Regions from separate parts of the Brevundimonas sp. NPDC058933 genome, predicted to be linked through region 1. Evidence: predicted binding sites of a transcription regulator. Region 1 holds the regulator's gene; the other holds the start of a gene.

Region 1 (5,383 bases):
AACGGCTGACGCCGCTGTGGGAGGCCTTCAACGCTGCAGCGGCGGAGCTCAACGAAGAGGCCGGCAATGTCGTGGCGCTGCTCGACCGGCTCGACGACGCCCTTGCGCGAAAATCCATGTTCGAGCGCATCAGCGAGCGCATTGACGGCCGTTCTTCCAACAGAAGTTGACGAACTATGTAGCTGCCTACATATTTCTCGTTGCGGACGAACCGCGTGTGAATGAGGCGAGCTTCATGACCTGGACCACCCACCGACGCGCCTTCCTTGCGGCCTCCGCTGCTGTGGCGCTTGCGCCCAGCGTCGCGCGCGCCGCGCAGGCAGCGCCAACCGGGAATGACGAGATCGCGCGCCTCTATCGCAGCGCCATGGTCATCGACGGCAACCTGGTCGGCCCGTTCGACGATGCGGCTCCGCTGGACCGCGCCACGGCGGATCAGGTGCTAAGCTCGGGCCTGACCGCCTTCAAGATGAGCATCGGCGGATCGTCCGGCGAGTTCGATGCGGTCAACAGCGACATCGCCGCCTTCGACAAGGCGATCGCGCTCAGCCCGGACGTCTACATGAAGATCGCGACGGCCGAGGACCTGCTGGTCGCCAAGCGAACCCGACGGGTCGGCGTCATCTATTCTTTCGAGGACGCAGGCATGTTGGACGGCAAGCCGGCCAATATCGACCACTTCAGCGCCCTGGGCGTGCGGGTCATGCAACTGGGCTACAATGGCGTCTCGCCCTTCGCTTCAGGCGTCATGGCGCCTCAGCCCTCGGCCGGTCTGACCCCCCTGGGACATGAGGCGGTCGGCCGCATGAACGCCTGCGGCGTGACGCTGGACCTCAGCCATGCCGACGAACGTTCCAGCCTGGAGGCCGTGGCCGCCTCGACCCGCCCGGTCGCCATCACCCACGCCGGTTGCCACTCGGCCTACGCCCATCCCCGCAACAAGAGCGACGCTGTGCTGCGCGCCGTGGCCGAAAGCGGCGGCGTGGTCGGCATCTATGGGCTCAGCTACATCAGCGCCGGCCCCGAACAGCAGTCGCTGGACGACTACATGGCCCACATGCTGCACGCCCTGTCGGTGTGCGGCGAGGATCATGTCGGCATCGGCAGCGACGCCATTCTGACCCCGTTCGACACCTCGCCCGAGAGCATGGCCGAATGGGACGCCTCGATCGCCGCCCGCAAGGCCGCCGGGGTGTCCGCGCCCGGCGAAGGTCGTCCGCCGTTCGTCACCGGCCTGAACAGGGCCGACCGGCCCGCGGTCATCGCCCGCGCCCTGCTGGAGCGTGGCCAGCCCGTGCGGGTCGTTGAAAAAGTGCTCGGCGCCAACTTCCAGCGGGTCTTCTCCGAGACCTGGCGAGCTTAGGCCGCGCATTCCTTCGGCTTGGTCTCGTCCGGGCCGTACATGGCGCAGGATCGGTCGATCTCGCCCTGGATCATGGCGCAGGGGTTGGCGACGTTGCAGGGCGGGCGGGTGGCGGGGCTGACCTGGATGCAGCGTTCGACCAGACGTTTTGCGCGGGCCTCGCCGATCTCGGCAAGGCAGGAGCCAGGCTCGCCCGCAGGTTCGGCGGCGGGTTCGGAGACGACAGGCTCTGGCTTGAGTTCGGTCTTGGGCTTGGGCGGCGCGGCCGGGGCGGGCGCCGGCGTCGGCTCGGCCGTGTAGGGCACAGCGTCGATCGGCTCTTGCGACAACTTGGCGTCGGCGCCTGCGCTCGAGGTATCGGCGGGGGCAGGCTGCGGCTGGCCGCACCCGGCCAGAGCGAGCGACAGGGCCAGAAGGGAGGCGGCGAGGGCGGGGCGCTTCATGGGGGGCATGGGGCGGGGGTCTCCGTTCGCAGAAGGCCCCACCATGCCTTGATCGGCCCTCGCGGCCTAGTCCTTGGTTAGCGTCCCGGCCTACTTGCCGAGCGCCGCGCGTTGCAGGGCGAACAGGTCGGCGCAGCCGATCTCGGCAAGTTGGAACAGGCGGTCGAACTCGGGCCGGCTGAAGCCGCGCTTCTCGCCCGTGGCCTGGATTTCGACGATGCCGCCGGCGCCGGTCAGGACGAAGTTGCTGTCGGCCTCGGCGGTGGAGTCTTCCTCATAGTCGAGGTCCAGCACCGGCAGGTCGTTGAAGATGCCGCAGGATACGGCCGCCACCTGATCAAGGACGGGGTTGGTCTTCAGCACGCCCTCGTCGGTCAGATAGTTGAGGGCCGCCGACATGGCGACCCAGGCGCCCGTGATCGAGGCTGTGCGGGTGCCGCCGTCGGCCTGGATGACGTCGCAGTCGATCAGGACCTGACGCTCGCCGAGCGCCTTCAGGTCCACCACAGCGCGGAGAGAACGGCCGATCAGGCGCTGGATTTCCTGGGTGCGGCCCGACTGCTTGCCGGCGGCGGCTTCACGACGACCGCGCGTGTGGGTGGCGCGGGGCAGCATGCCGTATTCGGCCGTTACCCAGCCCTGGCCGGTGTTGCGCATCCAGCCCGGCACCTTTTCCTCGATGGAGGCGGTGCACAGGACCTTGGTGTGGCCGAACGAGACCAGGCACGAGCCCTCCGCGTAGCGGTTGACGCCGGTTTCCAGCGTGACGGCGCGGAGTTGTTCGGGGGTGCGTTCAGACGGGCGCATGGGATTTCCTTGGAACCTGAGTGGCGCGTGCTTATCCTGAAACGGTGAGCCTGTATGCCCCCCACCCGTCGCCGTTCGGAAGCGCCCCCGCCGGGTTGGGGACGCTGGACGCCCGTGCGCGCGATATCTTCCGTCGCATCGTCGAGACCTATCTGGAAACGGGCGAGCCGGTCGGATCGCGCACCATCTCGCGTGGGGGGCTGGCGCTGTCGCCCGCGTCGATCCGCAACACCATGCAGGACCTGACGATGGCGGGCCTGCTGGCCTCGCCGCACACCTCGTCCGGACGGGTGCCGACCCATGCAGGTCTGCGCCTGTTCGTCGACGGCCTGCTGGAGGTCGGCGACATCGGTCAGGACGAGCGACGCGAGATCGACGCGCGTCTGGCCGGCAAGGGGCGGAATTTCGAAGAGGCGCTGGACGCCGCCACCAACCTGCTTTCCGGCCTGGCCGGCGGGGCGGGCATCGTCGCCAGCCCGGTGCGAGACGCAGGCGTCAAGCACGTCGAGTTCGTGGCCCTGGGCCATGATCAGGCCCTGGCGGTTCTGGTCGGCGACGACGGCACCATCGAGAACCGGCTGATGCCCCTGTTGGCGGGGGTGACGCCCTCGACCCTGACCGAGGCCTCCAACTTCCTCAACGCCCGGCTGAAGGGCCGCCCCCTGGCCGAGGCGCGCACCGAGATGAGCGCCGAGCTGGACGCCGCCCGGCGCGAGCTGAACGTGGCCGCCGCCCGTCTGGTCGAGGACGGTCTGGCCGCCTGGTCCGGCGGGGGCGAGCGTGATCGCGCCCTGATCGTGCGCGGCCGGGCCAACCTGTTGCAGGACGCCCAGGCCGTTGAGGATCTGGAGCGGGTCCGCGTCCTGTTCGACGATCTGGAGCAGAAGGAACAGTTGATCGGCCTGCTCGACGGGGTCGGCGCGGCCCAGGGGGTGCGCATCTTCATCGGCGCCGAAACACGCTTGTTTTCGCTTTCGGGTTCCGCCGTGATCGCGGCGCCCTATATGACGGGTCGGCAGCGGATGCTGGGCGCCATCGGCGTCATCGGCCCTGCAAGACTGAACTATGCCCGTGTCATACCGTTGGTGGACTATACCGCCCGGGTGCTGGGCCGGATTCTGGACGGACAAGAGACGTGAACGACATCAACGACGAGACCCGGGACCAACTCGAGCAGGACATGGGAGAGGCCGCCATCGACGCCACAGTTGAAGGCGCGGACGACGGCGACATGGCCGTGGTCGACGCCCTGATCGCCGAGCGCGACCAGTGGAAGGACCGCGCCCTGCGCGCCGTGGCCGACGCCGAGAACACCAAACGCCGCGCCGAGACCCAGGCCAACGACGCCCGCGCCTACGCCATCCAGCGCTTCGCCAAGGACCTGCTGGGCGTGGCCGACACCCTGGAGCGCGGACTGATGTCGGCTCCCAAGGTGCTGGAGACTGCTGAGGCCGACAGCGCTGCGGCGGCCATGGTCACCGGCCTGGAGCTGACGCAGAAATCCCTGCTGTCGGCCTTTGAATCCAACGGCCTGACGCGCGTCGCGCCCGAGCCGGGCGAGGCTTTCGATCCCCATCTGCATCAGGCTGTGATGGAGCAGCCGTCGGACAGCGTGCCGGGCGGCACGGTGATCCAGACCCTGCAGCCCGGCTACGCCCTGTTCGGCCGCACCGTGCGCGCCGCCATGGTGGCGGTCGCGGCCAAGGGCTCGGGCCCGGCCTCGGGCGGCGCCTATTCGGAAGCCAATACGACCGGCGGGAATTTCGACGCCAAGGCGTGAGCTTCGGTTGATTGAGAACGGGAAGGCCCGGAGCAGACGCTCCGGGCCTTTTTCATTTCGGCGGTTCCCAAACCCCGCTCACCCCGGCGGACGCCGGGGTCCAGTTCTTTGGCTTCAATCTGTGTGCGTGGCTCTCACTGGATCCCGGCGTCCGCCGGGATGAGCGGTAGAGGTCAGTGCTTCAGCTTCTGCTCGAACAGGGCCAGCAACCTTGCCCAGCCGTCCTTCGCGTCCGCCTCGCGGTAGCTGGCGCGGTAGTCGGCGTGGAAGCCGTGCGGGGCGTCAGGATAGAGGATGATCTGGCTGTCGGTCTTGCCGGCGGCGGCGAGGGCGTCATTCGTCGCCTTGACCGTGTCGTTGGGGATCCCGCCGTCCTGTCCGCCATAGAGACCCAGGACCGGGGCCTTGAGGTCGGCGGCCAGATTGGCGGGCCAGGGGCGTCCGGCGGCGGCCTGCGCTTCGGTGGCCGTGGCGGCGGGGGCCAGACGGCCGTACCAGGCGACCCCGGCGTCCAGCGCGGGGAAGCGGGCCACGGCCTGCCACACCACCTTGCCGCCCCAGCAGAAGCCGGTGATCCCGACCTTGCCCGCATTGGCCCAGGACTGAAGGCCGATCCATTCCAGCGCAGCGGCTACGTCGCCCATGACCTGTTCGTAGCCCGCGGTCGCGACGATCTGCTGGATGCGCGCCATGTCGCTGAGCGGGGCTGGGTCTTCCTCACGCACGAAGAAGGCGGGGGCGATGGCGGCGTAGCCGGCCTTGGCCAGGCGGCGGCAGACGTCGCGGATGTATTCGTGCACGCCGAAGATCTCGGACACGACGATGACGACGGGGAAGGGGCCCTCGCCCTCGGGCCGGGCGACGTAGGCGGGCAGGTCGAAGCCGTCGGGCGCGGGCCAGGAGACGGTCGCGGTGGTCAGGCCGGCGCTGTCGGTGGTGATGGGACTGGCCGCCTGGCTCAGGGCGGCCGGAGCATAGGCCGCGAAGGCG
Region 2 (5,383 bases), 180 kb from region 1:
GCCGCCGCCAGACCGATCACCGCCGCCCCGGCCAGAACGGCCGCCGCCGCATTGCTTCCACTGTCGCGCGAGCCGCCGCCGTCGCAGAGATTGCGGTCCATCCGGTCGATCGAGGCGTAACGGCCGTCCGTGGTGGTGATCTGGACGCAGTCATCGCCGCGCCGCCAGTAGCTCCACTTGGAGTTTCCGCCCTCCTGGGTGCGGACGAAGGCATAGCCCCGGCTCTGCACCGCCCCTTCCGCCTGACCGGCGCGCGCGCCGACCAGATCGCGCAGGTCCGGCGGCGTCTGGGCGGCCGCCGGGAAGGAGGCCGCCAGCAGGGCCGCGGCGGCGAGAACGGCGACGGGCGCCTTGGGCAGGGTCATGAGGACTTCTCGGCTGTTCGATGTTGGGAGGACGAAATCGAAGCGACGGCGCACTGTTGGTCAGCATCGACCAACAATGGTGGTTGTTCAATCCCGACGGTCGGTGGAACTGCCCGCCAGCGTCGCCGTTTCACGGCTTCAATCCGGAGAGATCTGATGTTCCGATACGCCGTCCTCGCCGCGTCCGCTCTTGTCGCCATGGGGGCCATCGCCGTCCCTGCCGTCGCCCAGGATCACGGGCGCACTGAACGGGTCCAGTTCGCGCGCGGGGCCTCGTCCGCCACCCTGCAGGGCAATGTCCACGGCTACGACTCGGTCGACTATGTCGTAGGCGCCCGTCGCGGTCAGACCCTGACCGTAAGCATGCGGACCACCAACGCCTCGGCCTATTTCAACGTCCTGCCCAGCGGCGGCGACACGGCGCTGGACGGCGCGGCCAATGTCGTCAACTGGCGCGGCGCCCTGCCGGCCAACGGCGACTATGTCGTCCGCGTCTATCTGATGCGCAACGCCGCCCGCCGCGACGAGCACGCCAACTACACCCTGACCGTCGGCGTGCGCTGACGCCAGATGCAAAAAGGCCCGGCGTCGCCGCCGGGCCTTTCTTCATTCAGGCGCCAGATCCTACCAGCGGCGGTCGTAGCGATAGTCGCGACGGTTGTCGTGGCGGTCATAGCGACGGTCGTAGCGGTCACGGCCCTGATAGCGGCCGTTGTTGTAGTAGCCGTCGCGGCTGTTGATGCCGTGGTCGCGCTCCCAGTGGCCCTGGTTGCGGTAGCAGCGGCCGCCGCGGTAATATTCGCAGCCGCTGCCGCGGTTGGTCGCCGTGGCGCCCAGAGCCGCGCCGGCCAGGGCGCCGCCCGCGACATAGCGTCCGTCGCCGTTGCCGATGATGGCGCCGGCCACGCCGCCGACGACGGCGCCCAGCACCGCGTCACGGCCGGTGTTGTCGCGATCACGGTCGCGATAGTTCTGGGCGGCGACAGGCGAGGCCGCCAGCATCGTCAGGGCCACAGCGCCGACGCCGATCTTGGAAATAGTCTTCATGGCGGGCTCCTTTCGAAAGCCGGTTGATCCGTTGTCCTTGTTTTAGGGGGTCCCTGCTGAACGACCCCAAGGGCGGCCGTTCATATTCAAGTCATCTTCGGCGCGGGAATTCGGCGGGCTCCGCCCTTGACGGTCCCCCACCCTCCCCCTAACTCCCGTCGCGTTAGCACTCGGGGAGGGCGGCTGCCAAAGCCGCAAGGTCCGGGGCTCAAATCGACACCTATCAGGAGATCATCAGATGGCGTTTCGTCCTCTCGGCGACCGCGTGCTGGTCAAGCGCGTTGAAGAAGAATCCAAGACCAAGGGCGGGATCATCATCCCCGACACCGCCAAGGAAAAGCCCCAGGAAGGCGAAGTCGTCTCCGTCGGCCCCGGCGTTCGCGATGAATCCGGCAAGGTCAACGCTCTCGAGCTGAAGGCCGGCGACCGCATCCTGTTCGGCAAGTGGTCGGGCACGGAAGTGAAGATCGACGGCGACGACCTGATCATCATGAAGGAATCCGACGTCCTGGGCGTGCTGTCGTAAGACAGGCCCGGTTTCCGGATTTTCTTTTAAAACCATCTAGATAGGAGCTGCCCACATGGCCGCTAAAATCGTAAAATTCAACACCGACGCTCGCGACAAGATGCTGCGCGGCGTCAACGTCCTGGCTGACGCCGTCAAGGTGACCCTGGGTCCCAAGGGCCGCAACGTCGTGATCCAGAAGTCCTTCGGCGCCCCGCGCTCGACCAAGGACGGCGTCTCGGTCGCCAAAGAGATCGAGCTGGAAGACGCCTTCGAGAACATGGGCGCCCAGATGATCCGCGAAGTCGCCTCCAAGGCGAACGACAACGCGGGCGACGGCACCACCACCGCCACCGTCCTGGCTCAGGCCATCGTGCAAGAGGGCCTCAAGGCCGTCGCCGCCGGCATGAACCCGATGGACCTGAAGCGCGGCATCGATCTGGCCGTCGGCGTGGCTCTGGACGAGGTCAAGGCCATCTCCAAGCCGGTCTCGAACAACTCGGAAATCGCCCAGGTCGGCACCATCTCGGCCAACGGCGACGCTGAAATCGGCGAGCTGATCGCCCTGGCCATGGCCAAGGTCGGCAACGAAGGCGTCATCACGGTCGAAGAAGCCAAGACGGCTGAAACCACCGTCGACATCGTCGAAGGCATGCAGTTCGACCGCGGCTACCTGTCGCCCTACTTCATCACCAACGCCGACAAGATGGAGGTCTCCCTCGAAGAGCCCCTCATCCTGCTCCACGAGAAGAAGCTGACCTCGCTGCAGCCCATGCTGCCGGTGCTGGAAGCCGTGGTTCAGTCGGGCCGTCCCCTGCTGATCATCGCCGAAGACATCGAAGGCGAAGCCCTGGCCACCCTGGTGGTCAACAAGCTGCGCGGCGGCCTGCGCGTCGCCGCCGTCAAGGCTCCGGGATTCGGCGATCGCCGCAAGGCCATGCTGGAAGACATCGCCATCCTGACGGGCGGCCAGGTCATCTCGGAAGACCTCGGCATCAAGCTTGAGACCGTCACCCTCGACATGCTCGGCAAGGCCAAGAAGGTCCAGATCACCAAGGACGACACCACCATCGTCGAAGGCGCCGGTGAGAAAGAGGGCATCGAAGCCCGCGTCGGTCAGATCAAGCGTCAGATCGAGGACACCACCTCGGACTACGACAAGGAAAAGCTGCAAGAGCGTCTGGCCAAGCTGGCTGGCGGCGTCGCCGTCCTGCGCGTCGGCGGCTCGACCGAAGTCGAAGTGAAGGAAAAGAAGGACCGCGTCGACGACGCCCTCAACGCCACCCGCGCCGCTGCCGATGAAGGCATCGTACCGGGCGGCGGCGTCGCCCTGCTGATCGCTTCCAAGAAGCTGGCTGACCTCAAGGGCGCCAACGCCGATCAGAACGCCGGCATCGCCATCGTCCGTCGCGCCCTCCAGGCTCCGATCCGTCAGATCTCGGAAAACTCGGGCGTCGAAGGCTCGATCGTGGTCGGCAAGGTCATGGAATCGAACGACGCTTCGTTCGGCTTCAACGCCCAGACCGAAGAGTACGGCGACCTCGTCCAGATGGGTGTGATCGATCCGGCCAAGGTGGTCCGTTCGGCTCTGAAGTCGGCCGCCTCGGTCGCCGGCATCATGATCACCACGGAAGCCGCCATCGCTGACGCCCCCAAGAAGGGCGGCGCCGGCGGCGCCCCTGACATGGGCGGAATGGGCGGCATGGGCGGCATGGACTTCTAAGTCCAAGCCCACCCAGGCTAGAACCAAGGAAGGGCGGGACCGAAAGGTCCCGCCCTTTTTCTATGCGCCGCGCCTCTCCCTCCCCTTCATGGGGAGGGTGGCTGAGGCCGTCAGGCCGAAGCCGGGTGGGGCGGCAGAGCAAATCAGACGTTGCGCTTTGTATCGCCTCGCCCTCCCCACCCGGTCTACGCTTCGCTCCGACCACCCTCCCCATGAAGGGGAGGGAGAAGGACCTACCCCGTCTCCCCCACTGCCCGCTTCGCCAGCCGCGCGCCCTCGACCACCGCCGGGTCGTCCCGCGCGGTGTCCAGCAGCCAGTCGCGGAAGCGGGCGATCTTGGGGGTCAGACGGCGGGCGGGCGGGTAACAGATCCAGTAGCCCTCGGCCAATGCGACGGTCTGATCGAAGGGGCGGACCAGCAGCCCCCGTTCGATCTCGCGCGCATAGAGGATGGGCGAGCCCAGGGCCACGCCCTGATCGCCCAGGGCCGCCGCCACCTCCATCGCCTGGTTGTCGGCGGTCAGGCGCGGCGACGGGGCGGCATCGGCGGGCGAGACCTGGGCGGCGGCGAACCAGGCGGCCCATTCGCGCGGCTCGCCGACCAGATGGGCGCGTTGCAGGTCGGCGGGGGTCTTCAGGTCCAGCCGGTCGCGCATGGCCGGGCTGCACAGGGGGGTGAAGACAGCGGGCATCAGGAAGCGGCTCTCCAGCCCCGCCCACTGACCCGAGCCGAACCGAAGCGCCACGTCCAGCCCGTCGGCGCCCAGCATCGACAGGGTCGGACTGGTGTCCACCCGCACCGCCAGATCGGGGTTGTCGAGCTGGAACGACCCCAGCCGCGTCGCCAGCCACTGGGTCGCCAGGGTCTGAAGCGTGGTGATGGCCAGCACGCCCTGGTCGGCCTCGACCACGTCGGCCACGGCGCGCCGCAACAGGGTCATGGCCTCGATCGAGGCCGTGGCCAGCCGCTCGCCCTCGGGCGTCAGCGACACCTGCCGCACGCCGCGCACGAACAGGGCGCGGTCCAGCCTCTGCTCCAGGTCGCGGATGCGCCAGCTGACCGCCGCCTGGCTCGTGCCCAGGGCCTCGGCGGCGCGGGTGAAGCTGAGCAGCCGCGCGGCGGTCTCGAACACCCTCAGGGCGTCGACGGGAATGCGGGACAGGACGTCAGCCATAAGCAAGCCTTATGCATGAGCCCCATCGTCCCGTTTGTGAACGCCCCGCGTCAACTACATATTCCGGCTTCACGAAAGGAGGACGACCGATGGACTACATTTACAGCACTCATAAGGAACCCGCGTGGGGCTGGATCGGCGCCCTGCTGGACGCCCGAAAGGCCGCCGCGCCCGTCGCGTCCAAACTCGTCGCCGCGCCCGCGCCGAGGCTGCGCCCCCGCCGCGCCGCCTGCTGACCCGCTGACCGCCCCGCCGCGACACGGCGTCGCGGTCCGTCGCTCTATCGCTGGAACGGTTTGCGCCGCTCCGGCGACCTTGGCCATAAAGGCACCTTCATCGACACCGAGGGGGCTCCGACCGATGCGCCGCACCACGAAATTCCCGACCTTCGCCGCCGCCGCCGCTGTGGCCGCTGTCAGCCTGAGCGTCGCCCTGCCCGCCGAGGCGCAATCTCGTCGTGCGGCCGCTGCCGAAGCCCCCGCCGCCCTGACGCCCCGCGCCGCGCCCGCCGTGCAGCGCCCCGTGACCTTCGCCGCCACGCCCGGCCAGGCCTCGGGCGCCCTGGTCC

What was found. The regulator HrcA, encoded in region 1, represses chaperone genes, less so after heat shock. The targets are predictions, from matches to a motif close to GTTAGCANTCNNNNNNNNNGANTGCTAAC.
Region 2: groES (co-chaperone GroES) is a predicted target of HrcA. The motif match lies at 1,575-1,603, and genes of this name have one in related genera.

What each region holds. Positions count from the first base shown of each region.
Region 1 covers NZ_JBMOSL010000002.1:299,204-304,586, forward strand. The annotation lists gene ACOZBP_RS07390 (MarR family winged helix-turn-helix transcriptional regulator) at 1-170, shown strand, start outside; gene ACOZBP_RS07395 (dipeptidase) at 236-1,363, shown strand; gene ACOZBP_RS07400 (hypothetical protein) at 1,360-1,815, opposite strand; gene rph (ribonuclease PH) at 1,897-2,613, opposite strand; gene hrcA (heat-inducible transcriptional repressor HrcA) at 2,664-3,752, shown strand; gene grpE (nucleotide exchange factor GrpE) at 3,749-4,393, shown strand; gene ACOZBP_RS07420 (dienelactone hydrolase family protein) at 4,567-5,383, opposite strand, start outside.
Region 2 covers NZ_JBMOSL010000002.1:119,466-124,848, forward strand. The annotation lists gene ACOZBP_RS06490 (hypothetical protein) at 1-365, opposite strand, end outside; gene ACOZBP_RS06495 (hypothetical protein) at 522-929, shown strand; gene ACOZBP_RS06500 (hypothetical protein) at 990-1,412, opposite strand; gene groES (co-chaperone GroES) at 1,651-1,938, shown strand; gene groL (chaperonin GroEL) at 1,994-3,640, shown strand; gene ACOZBP_RS06515 (LysR substrate-binding domain-containing protein) at 3,874-4,815, opposite strand; gene ACOZBP_RS06520 (hypothetical protein) at 4,905-5,051, shown strand; gene ACOZBP_RS06525 (leucyl aminopeptidase) at 5,176-5,383, shown strand, end outside.